2 regions of the Collinsella sp. TF09-1AT genome follow, and region 2 is predicted to be linked to the other one. Evidence: riboswitches for the same ligand, from Rfam matches in the RefSeq annotation. Region 2 holds a riboswitch; the other holds the start of a gene.

Region 1 (8,049 bases), on a different contig from region 2:
CACGTGGCCATGAGCGTTATCTTCCTCGAGGGTGTCGTCATCTTGCTGCTCGTCCTTTGCGGCCTGCGCGAGGCCATTATGGACGCCATCCCCGTGGTCCTGCGCCACGCCATCTCGGTTGGTCTGGGCATGTTCATCGCCATGATCGGCCTGTGCGATGCCGGCATCATCACCGCTGGCGCCGGTACGCTTGTCGGCCTGGGCGACATCACCTCCCCCACCTTTATCGTCGGCATCATCTCCATCGTCGTGACGGTTGCCCTGGCTTCCCGCAACGTGCCGGGCTCGCTGCTCATCGGCATCATCGTCGCCGTTATCGCCGGTATCCCGCTGGGCGTCACCCATGCGCCCGAGGGCCTTATCGCCCCGCTCGACTTCTCGACCTTTGGCGCCCCGTTTGCCAGCACCGCCGACGGCAACATGGCCATCGTGAAGGTTCTGACCGACCCGATGCTGCTCGTCGTTGCCTTCTCGCTGCTCATGAGTGACTTCTTCGACACCATGGGCACCGCGATGGCCGTCGCCAAGCAGGGCGAGTTCCTAACCGAGGACGGCAATGTCGAGGACATCCGCCCCATCCTGGTCGTTGACTCCGTGGCCGCCGCTGCCGGTGGCTTTATGGGCGTCTCCTCCATCACCACCTTCGTCGAGTCCACCTCCGGCGCTGCCGACGGTGGCCGCACGGGCCTCACCTCCGTCACCACCGGCGTGTTGTTCATCCTCGCCGCGTTCTTCTCCCCCGTCGTCTCCATCGTTTCCAGTGCCGCCACCTGCGGCGCCCTGGTCTACGTCGGCTACCTCATGATGAGCGAGGTCTCCGAGATCGACTGGTCCGACGTGTCGCAGGGCTTCCCGGCGTTCATGATTGTCGCCGGCGTGCCCTTCACCTACTCCATCTCTGCCGGTATTGGCCTGGGCTTTATCGCCTACGTGGTCGTCGCGCTCTTTAAGGGCGAGGCCTCCAAGATCAAGCCGCTCATGTGGATCGCAGCCCTTGCCTTCCTCGTCTACTTCTTCGTGGCGTAACGGCATAGTCTGCTAACGCAAAACAACAAGGCGCGGAGTCGCATCGAGCGGCTCCGTGCCTTTCTTTTAGCGTCTGTCCCCGTGCCGGCGTGCGACAATTGAGGCTGTCAATATCACAACACCGAGAGAAGCCTGCCTTGGAAGCGCATCATAAGCAGATAACCGTTTATTCAGAGTGTGCGGAAGGCGCGCCCGTCATCTACCTCCCCGTTGTCATGGGCGACGGTAGTGAAGTCTACAAGCGCTGCCGAGAGCTCGACTGCCCGCCGTTCACCCTTGTCGCCATTGGAGGGCTCGATTGGAATCGCGAGCTGAGCCCCTGGGCATGCGACGGAGCTATACGAGATGCCGAGCCCTTTGGCGGACAGGCTGCTGGTTTTCTTGACGAGTTGTTGAAGCAGATAATCCCCCAGGCCGAATCATCGCTCCCGCAACCGCCCTCCTGGCGCGGCGTTGCCGGCTACTCGTTGGCGGGTCTTTTTGCACTGTGGGCACTTTGGCAAACAGATGTCTTTGAGCGCGCGGCGAGTGCGTCGGGGTCGCTGTGGTTCCCCGGCTTTATCGACTACGCGCGCGAGCGCACGATGACAGCTACGCCCGACGCCGCCTATCTGTCGCTCGGTAAAAAGGAAACCAAGACGCCCAACCGCATGATGCGGCACGTACTCGACGATACGCGCGCGATGGAAGAGCTGTTTATCGAGCGCGACATTCCAACAACGCTGGAGCTCAACCCCGGCAATCACTTTGCCCAAACTGACCTGCGCATGGCGCGCGGCATCCACTGGATACTGACGCATTAAAAAAGGTGCCCACGCGCATATACGCATGGGCACCATATCTTGTTTTAGCTGAACGCAGCTGCTACTTAGCAGCCTCCTCAAGCTCAGAAGTATCGAACTCAAAATCATTGCCGGGCAGAATCGCATTGAGCACGATACCCACCAGCGAGCCCACGGCGAGACCGGAAAGCGAAATCGTCACGCCGCCCAGCTCCAGCACGATGGCGCCGGCGGTGTTGTACGCAATACCGAGCGAAAGCACAAGCACCAGAGCGGCCACCAGCACGTTGCGGTTGTTCTGGAAATCGACCTGGTTCTCGATGAGGTTACGGACGCCCACAGCGCTGATCATGCCGTAGAGCACGAGCGACACGCCGCCGATAACGCATGCCGGCATGGCTGCGATGACCGCGGCGAACTTGGGGCAGAACGAAAGCACGATGGCACAACACGCGGCAATGCGGATCACGCGCGGGTCGAACACGCGCGTCAGAGCGAGCACGCCGGTGTTCTCACCATAGGTGGTGTTGGCCGGAGCGCCAAAGAGCGAAGCCAGAATCGTGGCAAAGCCGTCACCGAGCAGCGTGCGATGCAGACCAGGATCGGCGATGTAGTTACGCTCGCAAGTGGAGCCGATAGCCGAGATGTCACCGATATGCTCGATCATGGTCGCAAAGGCCAGCGGCATAATGGTGATGATGGCCGTCGTGGCAAGACCGCTATCGAACTGCGGGCCAAAGAGCGCAAACACAGTGTTGTCCCACACGATGGGCAGACCGACCCACGGAGCGGCGGCAACGCCCGAAAAATCGACCTCACCCAACGCAGCCGCGACGGCATAGCTCACCACGACGCCCAGCAGGATCGGCACGATCTTGACCATGCCGCGGCCCCAAATATTGCAGATGACAATGACGGCCACAGCGACAACGGCAACAAGCCAATTGGTCTGGCAGTTGGCGATAGCAGAGCTTGCCAAGATCAGGCCGATGGAAATGACGATGGGGCCGGTCACCACCGGCGGAAAGAAGCGCATAACGCGCTTGGCGCCAAAGGCGCGGAACAGCGCTGCCAGCACCGGATAGAGCAGACCGGCGCAGGCAACGCCCAGGCAGGCGTAGGGCAAAAGCTCGGCCTCGCCGTTGGGCGCAATTGCGGCATAACCGGCAATAAAGGCAAACGATGAGCCCAAAAATGCCGGCACCTTACCGCGCGATAGGAAGTGGAACAGCAGCGTGCCCAAGCCGGCAAACAAAAGCGTTGCCGACACCGAGAGACCGGTGAGCACGGGTACCAGCACCGTGGCGCCAAACATGGCAAACAGGTGCTGCAGACCGAGCAGGAACATGCGCGGGCGGCCGAGCGACGATGCGTCGTAGATGGCATCGCTGACGGCGGGCGTCGAGGACTGGGACATTGATGTCCTTTCGAATTGAAGGGCGATCGGGCATATCGGATAAACTGCCCGAACGATACGATCCGAACCATTGTACGCGATACGCAGCGCCTCGCACGCGCCGCTGCCTGCGAACGGCATCGTTATTTCCAGACACGCTCCACAATACGCTTGACCAGCGCAATCTTTGCCCACTGCTCGTCCTCGGTCAGCTTGTTGCCAATCTCGCAGCTGGCAAAGCCACACTGCGGAGACAGATACAGGTTCTCGAGCGGCACGTACTTTGTCGCCTCGCGGATGCGCTCGACGATGGCGTCTTCGTTCTCGAGCTCTGCCGCCTTGGTGGTCACCAGGCCCAACACGACCTTCTTGCCGGGGGCAACGTACTTGAGCGGCTCAAAGCCACCGGCACGCGGCGTATCGAACTCAAGATAGAACGCATCGACGTTCTCGTGTGCGAACAGGTACGGCGCGATGGGGTCGTAGCCGCCCTCAAAAGCATAGGTGGAGTGATAGTTGCCGCGGCACACGTGCGTGTTAATGACAAGGTCATCGGGCTTGCCCTCGATGGCGGCGTTGTTGAGCGCCACGCCCAGCTCGCTCACCTTTTGCAGGTCAACCGGGCTCATACCGGTCTTGGACACAAAGTCGGCATCGCAATAGATGCCCCAGGTGCAGTCATCAAATTGAATGTTGCGGCAGCCTGCGGCATACAGGTCGGCAATAACGGTGCGGTATGCTGCGGCGATGGCATCGGCGAGATCTTCGTCGGTCTTGTAGACGGCGCGCAGGCTCTCCTGCTGGCCATCGCAGCGGTCGAGCGTGACTTCGGAGAACGTCTGAATCGGCGCCGGAATGGTCTGTCGCGCGACCTGACCCTCCCCCTCGAGCGCCTTGACAAATTTGAAGTGCTCGACGAACGGATGATTCTCGCCGCTAATGGGACCGGTTACCACGGCGGTGTCGGCGGTAGTCTCCTCATCGTAGAACATATAGCCTGTACGCGAGGTGCGACGCTCGACGCCGTTCAGCCCCCACATAAAATCGAGGTGCCAGTAGCTGCGGCGAAACTCGCCATCGGTGATGACCTGCAGGCCGGCGGCCTTTTGCTTTGCCACCAAATCGCGGATGGCATCGTCCTCGACGGCCTTAAGTCCCTCGGCATCAAGCGTGCCTGCCGTATAGGCAGCACGAGCGTCCTTTACGGCCTGCGGACGAAGAAAGCTGCCGACGATATCGGCGCGAAACGGTGCGTTCGGTTGAATCGAAGTGCTCATAGATATCTCCCTTTTGCATTGGTTGCTTTACCGGGACAGAGTATGAGCGTTCATATGGCCATCGTAAAATATACGTTTATAACAGTTTGATATAGATGCTTCCTATGTCACTCTGGACTGCCATAAAGGGACTTGAACCGTGGGGAACACAGCAGCCTAGATATGCTGACGAATCGCGTCGATATAGGCCCGACCGTAGCGCGTGAGCGTCGTGTTCTTGCGCGTGATGATGCCAATCTCCATGTACTCGTCCACGTCGAGCGGAATCGAGATAATGCCGGGGCCGTTGAGCTCGTGGCTAATCACGCCCGAACACACCGTGTAGCCGTTGAGGCCCATGACCAGGTTGAACAACGTCGCGCGGTCGCGCACGCGGATATTCTTGCGACGCTCAAACGTCGAGGTCAGCTCCTCGGAATAGTAAAACGAGTTGTAGCTGCCCTGCTCGTAGGACAGGAACGGATAATCTTCCAAGTCCTCGAGCGTCACGCTGGAGCGGGTCGCCAGCGGATGGTCGGCGCATACAAAAACGTGCGGCGCGGCACAAAAGAGTCCCTCAAACATAAGCTCATTGGCAGCGAGCATACGCTCAATAACCTCGCGGTTGTGATCGGATAAGTACAGGATGCCCAACTCGCTTTTCATGTGCGCGACATCCTCGATAATCTCGTGGGTCTGCTCCTCGCGCAGGGTAAAGTCGTAGCGCGCGGCATCGAACTCGCGGATCACATCGACAAACGCGTTGACCGCAAAGGAGTAGTGCTGGCAGCTCACGCTAAAATGCGGCACCTGCTCGGATGCCCCTTTGAATTTGTCCTCGAGCAGATCAGCCTGATCGAGCACCTGGCGCGCATAGCCCAAGAAGGTCTCGCCCTCCTCGGACACAATGACGCCCTTGTTGGTGCGCTCAAAGATATGCACGCCCATCTCGTTTTCGAGATCGCGAATCGACGCGGTAATCGAAGGCTGCGACACATAGAGGCGACGCGAGGCCTCGGTGATGCTGCCACATTCGGCAACCTTTACAACGTACCTGAGCTGCTGAAGCTTCATGGCTTTCTCCCTAGACGTTCGCGATGCCGAAGTCTGCCGCGTTCATCTGACGCATAAATGACGGCATCTCACCCGTCGCGGCGCAGGCGGCAATCTGATGCAGCGCTGCGGCAACCGCATCATCTGCCGCAGCGCCGATATGCCAGCGTGCGGCAGCCGTGACGGCCTCGTTGGCATTGGCGACCGCAACGGAGTTGGGAACGGCATCGATCATGGGCAGGTCGTTATCGGAATCGCCAAATACGGCCACCTCGTCGGGCGTTAGGCCCAAAGCGCGCGCCAGCTCCAGCGCAGCGCAGCCCTTGTCCCAACCAGCCGGAAGGATGTCGAACAGGCGCACACGGTTGTTGGGAAACACAAGCGAGAGCTCCGGCACCTCGGCGGCAACGCGCTCGCGTAGCTCCGCGAGCTCCTCACGCGAACGGGCGCTCCAGATATTCGCCTTGAACACCGGCGCATCATCGACGACAGGGCGGCACGGGGCCTCTTCGCCCTTGAGCCACGCATTGCCGCCCGATTCCATAGCGCGGCGCACACGCTCGGCATCACGTGTCACGCAATAGGCATCGTTATCCCAAAAGCCATCACCCAAGCTGTATACCTTCAGATAGGTATCGTCGGTTTCTTCTTCCAGATAGGCGGCCAAGCGCATAAGCGCATCGTTATCGGTCGCACGCGAGGCGACCACTTCGCCATCGACAAACATGACCTGGCCGTTGCAGAATGCGCCGGTCGAAAAACACTCGGAATGATTTTTAAACATCCAGCCCATCGCGGACGGTTGGCGACCCGAAACCGGACCAAAGTGCAGACCCGCCGCCTGCATGGCATGAATGCCCTCGATGGCATAGTCGCTGGCGCCGTCATGCCCGGCCGGAATCAGCGTATCGTCCATATCGGTCAGCACGAGTTTGATCATAAGGTCCCCCAGTCGCTTTCATCCTAACCATTGTACCGATGCGCTAGTATAGGGAACAACAGATTCGATGCGGGAGTGCCGGCGGTGCAAACCACAAGGCTGAGAGGGCATGGGGCCCAATCCTTTGAACCTGTCAGTTAATGCTGGCGTAGGGAGCATGCCGCCTTTTTAGGGGCGCTGTCTATGCACAGCGCCCCTTTTCTATGCCAAGGAGGCATGTGCAGTGATCGATTCGGAACAGCTTAAGCAAAACGTGGTCAAGGCTGTGGAGGAGATTCGTGCCACCAATCCCATGGCCGGCTCCATCACCAACACGGTAACGATTGACTTTGTCGCCAACGCGCAGCTCGCCGTGGGCGGTTCGGCCGCCATGGTCTATCTGCCCGACGAGGGCGAGGCACTCGTTGCCGGCGGCGGCGCCATCTATCTGAACATGGGCACGCTCTTCCCCATCTACGAGCAGACGATTCCCCGCGCGGCCAAGGCGGCACACGACGCCGGCAAGCCCTGGGTGCTCGATCCGGTGGGCCTGGGCATCGGCAGCCTGCGCACCCAACTGGTAAACGAACTCAAGCAGTGCAAGCCCGCCATCGTGCGCGGCAATGCCTCCGAGATTATCGCGCTCGCCGGACTGTGGGGCCTTGAGGGCGAAGCGGCCGATCTGAGCCGCGTGCGTGGCGTCGATACCACCGACACGGTAGACGCCGCCCGTGATGCCGCCGTGGCGCTCGCCCGCTACACCGGCGGCGCCGTAGTGGTCTCGGGCGAAGTCGACCTGATTACCGACGGCACGACCGTTGCCAAGTCCCACGGCGGCAGCCCACTCATGTCCAAGATCACCGGCTGCGGCTGTTCGCAGGGCGGCGTGCTGGCCGTGTACGCCTGCGCCACCGACCCGTTTACGGCGGCCATCTGCGGCACCGCCGTCTACAACGTTGCCGGCACGCGTGCCGCCGCCGTTGCCGATGCCCCGGCAAGCTTTAAAGTCGCCTTTATCGACGAGCTCTACCGCGCAACCGCCCAGGACATTGCCGATAACCAACTCGAGCTCGAGGAGGCATAAGCCATGACCAAGCCCGCAACCAATGCCGGCATGAACACACTCGTCGCTGTGGCCATCGCCCCGTGCAGCACCGGCGACGAGCTATCTGCCGAAGTCGCCGAGGTCGTACGCGTCATTCGCGAGAGCGGCCTTCCCAACCGCACCACCTCGATGTTCACCGAAATCGAGGGCGACTGGGACGAGGTCATGCAGGTCGTGCGCGACGCAACCTTTGTGTTGGCGAGCAAGGGCATCCGCACCGAAGTCGTGCTCAAAGCCGATATTCGACCCGGATTTACCGACACCATGACCGGCAAACTCGAGCGCATGGAAGCGCAGATCAAAAAGCAGGAGGAAGCACGATGAGCATCCGCGACGACCTTGATATCTCGGCCTACCTGGTACTCGGCCCCGAAAACACCCTCGGACGCCCCGTGAGCGATGTGGTGACCCAGGCGCTCGATGCCGGCTTTACCTGCATCCAGGTGCGCTCCAAGGTGGCAAGTGCCCGCGAGATTATCGCACTGACGGGCGATGCCGCGCAGGCCATCGCT
Region 2 (8,049 bases):
TGCAGACCCACGTGATGCGTTGGTGGGTCTGGGCGTTTGACTGCACGCTCGAGGGTGGGCGCCGCAGGTAAAACGTGTGGCATTTGGGTACAATGGCAGAAATCTTGTCGCTTAAGGCGCTGCTGTCGCGGCGCTATCTGAAAGGACGAAAGCATGAATGATATCCAGGGCTATCAGAACGGCCCCATCGAGACCGGTGCAAGCCGTGCCAAGGAGATGTCGCCGCGTGCGTACAACCTTGTCATGTCCGCCCTGATCTTTTTGGGCTTTTGCGCCATGGGTGCCGGCGCCTACTTTACGAGCACCATGGCGTTTGCCCGCATGATGATGAGTGGCGCCGCTTTGCCGCTGGTCTTTGGCTCGTTTATTTTGACCATCGTCGGCATTGTCATGATGTCGGCTGCCGCGGGCAAGCAGTCTGTGGGCCTGTCGCTCACGGGTTACGTGATCTTTGCGAGCACCTTTGGCCTGACCGCGTCGTTTGGCCTTGCCAACTACGACCTGCCCACCATCAACACCGCCTTTATCGCCACCGCCGCCATTACCTTTGTCTTTGGCGCGCTGGGCGTGACCTTCCCCAAGTTCTTCCAGCGTGTGTATGGCATCGGATTTGGTATTCTGCTTGCCACCATTTTGGTTGAGATCGTGCTGATGTTTATGGGCGTTTCGCAAACCATCACCGACCTGATCGTGATTGTGGTGTTCGCCGGCTTTATTGGCTACGACACCTATGTGGCCACGACGGTGCCGCCCACGCTTCCCAATGCGGTGCTCATGGCGTCCAACCTGTTCGTGGATATCATCAATGTGTTCCTGCGCATCCTGAATATCCTTGGTCGTCGCGACTAGCGGCGAGTTGCAGCGGTGCTTGCCGCGCGCGTAAATCAATGCGAAAGGCGGTCCTTCGGGGCCGTCTTTTTTGTACGCGGCGGGGTATCATGGATGGGAAAAAGCCGATAACGGCAGCGACAGGAAAGGTGACCACTTATGGCAGACGTCGACAACAGGAACCGTAACCGCAGGACCGGCCGCGCAGGGCAGCCCAACCCCAAGCGCGAGGCCCGTGCCAAGGCCGCCGAGCGTCACGTGGCAACTGTGTCCGAGGCGTGTGCCAAGGATATCGAGCGCTCGCTTGCCGGCGTGCACGAATTCGACGGTATGCCTGCCGGTTTTGTCGCGGCGATGAAGGCCAAGGCCCAGGCGGCTGCGGCTGCCGAGGAGCAGGTTGCCGGGGTTGTGGAGGCTGACGCTGCCGAGGTCGAGGCCGCTGAGGTTGCGTCCGTCGAGACCGAGGTCACGGACGAGTTGGCGCCTGCCGAGGAACCCGCAGAGACCGAGCCCGCGCCTGCCGAGGAGCCCGCTCCGACCCTGCCCGAGGTCACCGTGCTTGATGCCTCCGCCACGCAGGCCATTCTGGATAACGGCCGCGGCTATGCGCAGTTCTGCGATATGGCCGTGCTTGCCTTTGCCTCGTTTACCAATCCGGGCGGAGGTTACATCCAGGGCTATCTGGGCCAGGAGGCCGCGCTCTGTGCCGATTCGTATCTGTACAATGTCCTCGATAAGCAGCGTAAGTGGTACGGCGAGAACCGTCGCCGCAACATCAACTGTGAGCTGTACCGCAACCGCGCGCTGGTGGTGCCCGCGGTGCGTTTTGACCGCAACCATGTGCATGCGTATGCCGACGTGATCGTTGCCGCCGCGCCCAACGTTAAGCGCGCCCGCCAGGAGTATCGCGTGAGCGACGATGCTCTGCTGGATGCCCTGCGCGACCGCATCCGCTTTGTACTCGCCATCTGCGACAAGTTGGGTCGCGAGAAGCTCGTGCTGGGCGCATGGGGCTGCGACAACAACGGCTTTGACGCCGAGGCCGTGGCTGAGCTCTTCCGCAAGGAGCTCGCATCGGGCGACTTCAAGGTCAAGCAGGTCTTCTTTGCTGTGCCCTCTACGCGCTGGGACGAGGACTTCGCCAAGTTCGAGCACGTGTTGGCAAACTTCCCCGAGCGCAACGAGGAGTCCTATGCCCAGGTTGCCGCCCGCGCTGCGGCCGCCCGTGCCGCCGAGCAGGCTCGGGCCGCTGCCGAGGACGATGAGGATGACGACGACTGGCGCAAATACTTGTAAACTGTGCGCGTGATGCGACATGCCGAGCCGACGTGGGCCGCTCCCGTCGGCTTTTTATTGAGTGGGGAGCTTACGATGAAAAACGTTCTATGCTTTGGCGACAGCAACACCTATGGTTACGATCCGGCTGGTATGCGCGACGGCACCGCGGTGCGCTATGCGCAGGATGTGCGCTGGTGCGGCGTGGCACAGCGTGACCTGGGCGAGGGCTGGCATGTGATCGAGGAGGGGCTCAACGGCCGCACGACGGTGCGCGACGATATGTGCCACCTGGACACTAACCTCAACGGCATTCGCGCGCTTCCGATGCTGCTCGAGGCCCATAAGCCGCTGGACGCCATTGTGATCATGCTGGGCACCAACGACTGCAAGACGGTCTTTAACGTGACGGCTTCCGATATAGCCCGTGGCGCCATGGCGCTGATTCGCGCCGTCCGCGCGTTTTCGTGGACCGACGCTGCGCCTTGTCCGCGCATTCTGCTGATGGCTCCCATCAAGATCAAGCCGCAAATCGCCGATGTGTATATGACCGATTTTGACGAGCATTCCGTCGAGGCCTCGGAGCATTTTGCCGAGTACTACGCGCACGTAGCCGAGCAGCTTGGCTGCGACTTTTTGAATGCCGCCGACTTTGCCGAGCCGGGCGATATCGACTATCTGCATATGATGCCCGAAAGCCACGAGAGCTTGGGACATGCCGTGGCAGCCAAGCTCCAAGAGATGCTCGGTGAGTAGCGCAGCCCCAAACCACCACAAAGGGGACAGGCACTTTTGTGGTGGTTTTGCCCGGGTAAACGAGCGGCTTGGCTGCCATATGGGCATGGATGAGCTCATTGACCTGTTTGCCGAGGGGGATGAGCTTGTCTTAAATACCGCTTTTGAGGAGCTGGAGCTCGCCTATGACGTGGCGAACGGTGCGACCTTTGACGGCATCGTGTTCCGCTCCTGCGTATTCGATGGCGTCGACTGGAGTGGTTCGACGTTTCGTGACGTCGTATTTCGCGGTTGTCGCTTTATCCGCTGCAATATGGAAGGCTGCTGGCTCAACCGATGCGACTTTGTTGATTGCTCGGCGCCGGGGCTCAACTTGGTCAAGGCGCGCCTGTCGAACGTTTCGTTTGCATCATGCGACCTGAGCTACGCGAACCTTTCGGAGGGACGCATTGGCCCCATCACGGCGTGCGATGTGCGCCTGACCGAGGCGGCGCTCCAGGGGGCCAAGTTGGGGCAGCTGCGCCTGGATAGCTGCGACCTGACGCGAGTTGATGTGTTCAAGACACCGCTATGTGGTGTTGATGTATCGCGCTGCACGTTTGAGGCTCCCGTTGTTTCGGGCGACTACCGTGAGTTGCGAGGCCTGACAGTCAATGCCGAACAGGCGCTCGCGCTTTCGGGCTTGCTCGGCATCCAACTCGCAGACGATTAAGTGGTAAAAGAAAAACCACCACAAAGGTGCCTGTCCCCTTTGTGGTGGTTTTGCTGCAGGGCTAGTAATTCCACATGTGGTTGACGGGGCCGGAACCTTTGCCCATGTCAAAGCCGGCGGCGAGGGCGCCCGTTAGGTAGGCCTTGCCGGCGTTGACGGCGTCGGCAAGATCCATGCCCTGGGCCAGCGCGCAGGCGATAGCGGACGAGAGCGTGCAGCCGGTGCCATGCGTGTTGCCGGTCTCGATGCGCTTGTGACGGAACCATGTGGTGAGCGGATCGCCCAGGTGGTTGCCCTCGTCATCGAGCGGCGCGGGCTCCGCCAGCACGTCGTTGGCCTCGTTGACAAGATGTCCGCCTTTAACCAAAGACGCGCATCCAAAGCGGCGGGTGAGGAGCATGGCGGCATTTTGCTGCGTGCGCTCGGAATCGACCTCGTAGTCGAGCAGTGCCATGGCCTCGGGGATATTGGGTGTGATGACGGTCGCCAACGGGAACAGGCGACGCGTGAGCGCCTCGGCCGCGTCCTCGGCAATGAGTCGAGCGCCCGAGGTGGCTACCATGACGGGGTCCACGACCACGTTCGTTGCGTTCCAGGCGCTCAAGCGGTCGGCGATGACTTCGATAATCTCGACAGAAGAAACCATGCCGATCTTGACGGCGCTCGGGCGGATGTCGTCAAAGACGGCGTCGATCTGCGCGGCGACGATATCTGGCGAGATATTCTGCACGGCGGTGATGCCCAGGGTGTTTTGCGCCGTGATGGCGGTTATGGCCGTCTCGGCATACAGACGGTGCGCCGTAATGGTCTTGATGTCGGCCTGAATGCCGGCGCCACCGCTGGAATCGGATCCTGCGATGGACAGGACGGCAGGTACCTTGCTGCGATCCATGTTCGCTCCCTTGTTCGGTCGGAATCAAATGGGTCTTTAAGCTAGCATTATAAAGATGCCCGGGCCGACTCTATGTCGAACCCGGGCGGGCGGTGCAATCTTTACGCAAATGCAAGAAAATGTTCACACGTCAACAACGGTCGACGTCGCGGTGCTTCCAAAAGCAATCGTGGCGACGAGTTAGTCCTCCATGCCGAGGTCGATCGTCGTGCCTTCGAACACCTTGTTGACAGTGCGAACGGCGCACATCTTGCCGCACATGGTGCAGGTGCCCTCGGTGGCGGCGGGGGATTCCTCGTAGCGCTTCTTGCCGGTGACCGGGTCGAGGGCGCACTTCCACATGGCGTCCCAGTCGAGCTTGCGGCGTGCCTGACCCATCCTGTCGTCCATGTCACGGGCGTGCGGTACCTTCTTGGCGATGTCGGCGGCGTGTGCGGCAATCTTGGTGGCCATGAGGCCATCGAGCACATCCTGAGCGTTGGGCAGGCACAGGTGCTCGGCCGGCGTCACGTAGCACAAAAAGTCGGCACCCGAGCTCGCGGAGATGGCGCCACCAATGGCGGCGGTGATGTGGTCGTAGCCCACGCCGATATCGGTCACCAGCGGCCCCAGCACATAGAACGGGGCGTTGTGGCACAGGCGCTTCTGCAGCTTCATGTTGGCGGCGATCTCGTCGAGCGCCATGTGACCCGGACCCTCGACCATGACCTGGACGCCGGCGGCCCAGGCGCGCTTGCACAGCTTGCCCAGCTCGATCATCTCGGCGGTCTCGGTTGCGTCGTTGGAGTCGTAGAGGCAGCCCGGGCGGCAGGAGTCGCCGAGCGAAATCGTCACGTCGTACTCGTGGCAGATCTCGAGCACCTCGTCGTAGAACTCGTAGAAGGGGTTCTCGTTACCGGTGACCTCCATCCAACCAAACAGCAGCGAGCCGCCGCGGCTGACGATGTTCATGAGGCGGCCAGTCTCCTTAAAGGTCTTGATGACCGACTTGTTGATGCCGCAGTGGATGGTCATAAAGTCCACGCCGTCCTCGGCATGCGCGCGCACGACCTCGAGCAGATCGTCCTTGGTCAGCTTGACCAGCGGCTTTTCCATGTAGCCGATGGCATCGTACATGGGGACGGTGCCCACCATGAGCGGTGTCTCGTCGATGAGCTGCTGGCGGAACTGGCGCGTCTTGCCCGAGTTGGAGAGGTCCATGATGGCGTCGGCGCCAAAGTCCTCGGCGATCTTGACCTTCTTCCACTCCTCGGCGGCATCGGCCTTATCGCCCGAGATGCCCAGGTTGACGTTGACCTTGGTGGACAGGCCCTCACCGACGCCAAAGGCGCGCATGCCTTTTTTGATATGCACGATGTTGGCGGGGATGGCGATGCGGCCGTCGGCCACGCGCTCGCGGATGTACTCGGGGTCGCGATGCTCGCGCTCGGCAACCTCCTTCATCTGCGGCGTGATCTGCCCGGCGCGGGCGAAGTCGATTTGCGTGACGAGCTTGGGCTCGGTCTGTGTGCTCATTGGCACGGCTCCCTTCGTTGGCATTACCCATATCAGGTTTGCGGGTCAGGGCGGGCGCGCCCAATCTCAGCCTGCCGTCTTGTCCTGCAAGCCCCCCGTTATGTCATGGGCTCAAGTATAGCCTGAATGGGTACGATTGGGCCAACGAGCGTGCTTGCGGGGAGGCGAACATGGAAGACAAGCATCTATATCGAGAGACGCAATGGGATGTATCGGCCGAGGAAAGCCGTGCGCACCATGGCCTTGTCGCGATTGGTTTTGCGGTGCTTGCCGTGCTGGTGATTGCCTTTTGTATCTGGACGTTTGGTGGTCGCGGCGGCGCTGCATGGGAGTTCGAGGCTGATGATAGCCTACCGATTATGACGGTGAGGAGTACTGGCGGTAATGCCAATACGCTCGCCGTTCCGGGCGATTATTGGTACCCGCGCGATGAGTTTGTGCAGTTGCAGCTGAGTGGTGGATCCATTCCAGGTGAAGAAATCGAACGCGTGACGTTTGATGCGGCGCTCAAAACGCTGACGGTGAAGCTCAAAAATCAAGGAGACGTTCCCACGACGATGGATATCGCGCTGGCGGAATGGCGCCTGGAGCCCCCGTCGGGCGCCAAAGTGTCCGAGGTGGAGCACGTCAAGATTACCTATCAGGACGGCTTGACAAATGAAATTGCCAAAGCCGACGGCTTGGCGGAATAGACGCCGTGCCTAGGTAGCACATTCAAAGTAGCGGTGGTCCTACAAGGCCTGTTCGTTCAGGAAGACCAAAGTGTTTTTATTTGAAAGCTCGGGAAAGTGACGATAACCAACGTCGAACGCGGTGAGCCCGCTTACATCCTCGAGCTTGTTTTCTGCCATCCACCGCACCATGGAGCCGCGCGCCTTTTTGCTGGCGGTCGACCGTTGGATGGGCTTCCCGTTGTGGATACCCTCGCCAAAGAGGCATGTGACGGCCGTGGCGTCGCCCGCGAGGTGGGGCAGAACGGCTTTGGCATACTCTACGCTGGCGAGGTTGACGATCGTGGTGTTTGAGTCCGCCGGGGCGATAGCCCGCGCGAGCTTGTCGCTCCAAAACGCGTAGAGGTCTCGGGCATCGTCAACGGCGAGCTTCGCGCCCATCTCCAGCCGATACGGTTCGACGGCATGAAAGGGACGAACGCATCCGTAAAGGCCCGAGAGGATCCACAAATGGTCTTGCAACCATGCGAGCTGCGCGGAATCCATCACCTCGGGCGCCATACTCTGGTATTGAATGCCGTGATAGGACATGACGGCAGGGGAGAGGTGACGGGCGAGTTCGGGATTGTCGAGATCGCCGTTTTTCAGGATGGGCCCGAACTCATGCAGGGTGTTGAGGCAAGGCCCCAGCAGTTTGTCACTCACGTTCCATAGCGCTTGCAGGCCGCCGCTGCCTTCATTTCGTTCGATATCTAGCAGTGCGCAGTGGAGGCGAGCCGTCTCGTGCGCAAAAGGTGGAATGCCCAGGACTTCAAAAGCATCTTGGGCCGCGCGCATCTGCTTGGCGGGCGAAATGATGATCTGCAGCATGGACTCTCCTCTGCCAAAAAGGAAGTTGCGGTGGAATACAGTCTGTTTGGGCCGTTTATGGGCCAGTTTAGTCCGTATTTCACCGCAACTGATGAAGGGCTGGTTAGGCGCGCTCGATGAAGGCCTTGTAGCCGCGATAGGCCTCGTAGATATCGGCCTTGTTGGCGACCTCCCACAGGGCGTGCATGGACAGGACGGCAACGCCGGAGTCGATGACGTTCATGCCATACTCGGCCATGATGTAGGCGATGGTGCCGCCGCCGCCCGCGTTGACGCGGCCGAGCTCGCAGGTCTGGAAGTCCACGCCGGCCTCGTCCATGATGTCGCGGATGAGGGCCACATACTCGGCGTCGGCATCGTTGGAGCCGCCCTTGCCGCGGCTGCCCGTGTACTTGTTAAAGCACAGGCCGCGACCCATAAAAGCTGCATTCTTAGTCTCGAACTTACCGGCATAGCCCGGGTCAAAGCCGGCGGACACGTCAGAGGAGAGCATGCGGCTGCGGGCGAGTGCGCGGCGCAGGGCCAGCGGGCTGCTCTCGCCGGCGAGCGTC

What was found. A riboswitch is a leader RNA that binds a small molecule or an ion and turns the genes downstream of it on or off. The one in region 2 is predicted to bind thiamine pyrophosphate.
Region 1: another riboswitch for thiamine pyrophosphate. It lies ahead of thiM (hydroxyethylthiazole kinase); the one in region 2 lies ahead of thiC (phosphomethylpyrimidine synthase ThiC).

What each region holds. Positions count from the first base shown of each region.
Region 1 covers NZ_QSRC01000002.1:82,307-90,355, forward strand. The annotation lists gene DXC90_RS02040 (NCS2 family permease) at 1-1,026, shown strand, start outside; gene DXC90_RS02045 (alpha/beta hydrolase) at 1,164-1,829, shown strand; gene DXC90_RS02050 (uracil-xanthine permease family protein) at 1,891-3,225, opposite strand; gene DXC90_RS02055 (5-methyltetrahydropteroyltriglutamate--homocysteine S-methyltransferase) at 3,348-4,481, opposite strand; gene DXC90_RS02060 (LysR family transcriptional regulator) at 4,638-5,534, opposite strand; gene DXC90_RS02065 (HAD-IIB family hydrolase) at 5,545-6,453, opposite strand; TPP riboswitch at 6,515-6,625, shown strand; gene thiM (hydroxyethylthiazole kinase) at 6,677-7,516, shown strand; gene DXC90_RS02075 (thiamine-binding protein) at 7,520-7,861, shown strand; gene DXC90_RS02080 (thiamine phosphate synthase) at 7,858-8,049, shown strand, end outside.
Region 2 covers NZ_QSRC01000004.1:35,474-43,522, forward strand. The annotation lists gene DXC90_RS04605 (hypothetical protein) at 1-71, shown strand, start outside; gene DXC90_RS04610 (Bax inhibitor-1 family protein) at 154-849, shown strand; gene DXC90_RS04615 (TIGR02452 family protein) at 988-2,124, shown strand; gene DXC90_RS04620 (SGNH/GDSL hydrolase family protein) at 2,200-2,859, shown strand; gene DXC90_RS04625 (pentapeptide repeat-containing protein) at 2,945-3,550, shown strand; gene thiD (bifunctional hydroxymethylpyrimidine kinase/phosphomethylpyrimidine kinase) at 3,612-4,442, opposite strand; gene thiC (phosphomethylpyrimidine synthase ThiC) at 4,623-5,957, opposite strand; TPP riboswitch at 5,949-6,065, opposite strand; gene DXC90_RS04640 (hypothetical protein) at 6,128-6,649, shown strand; gene DXC90_RS04645 (YaaA family protein) at 6,689-7,498, opposite strand; gene DXC90_RS04650 (aminopeptidase) at 7,602-8,049, opposite strand, start outside.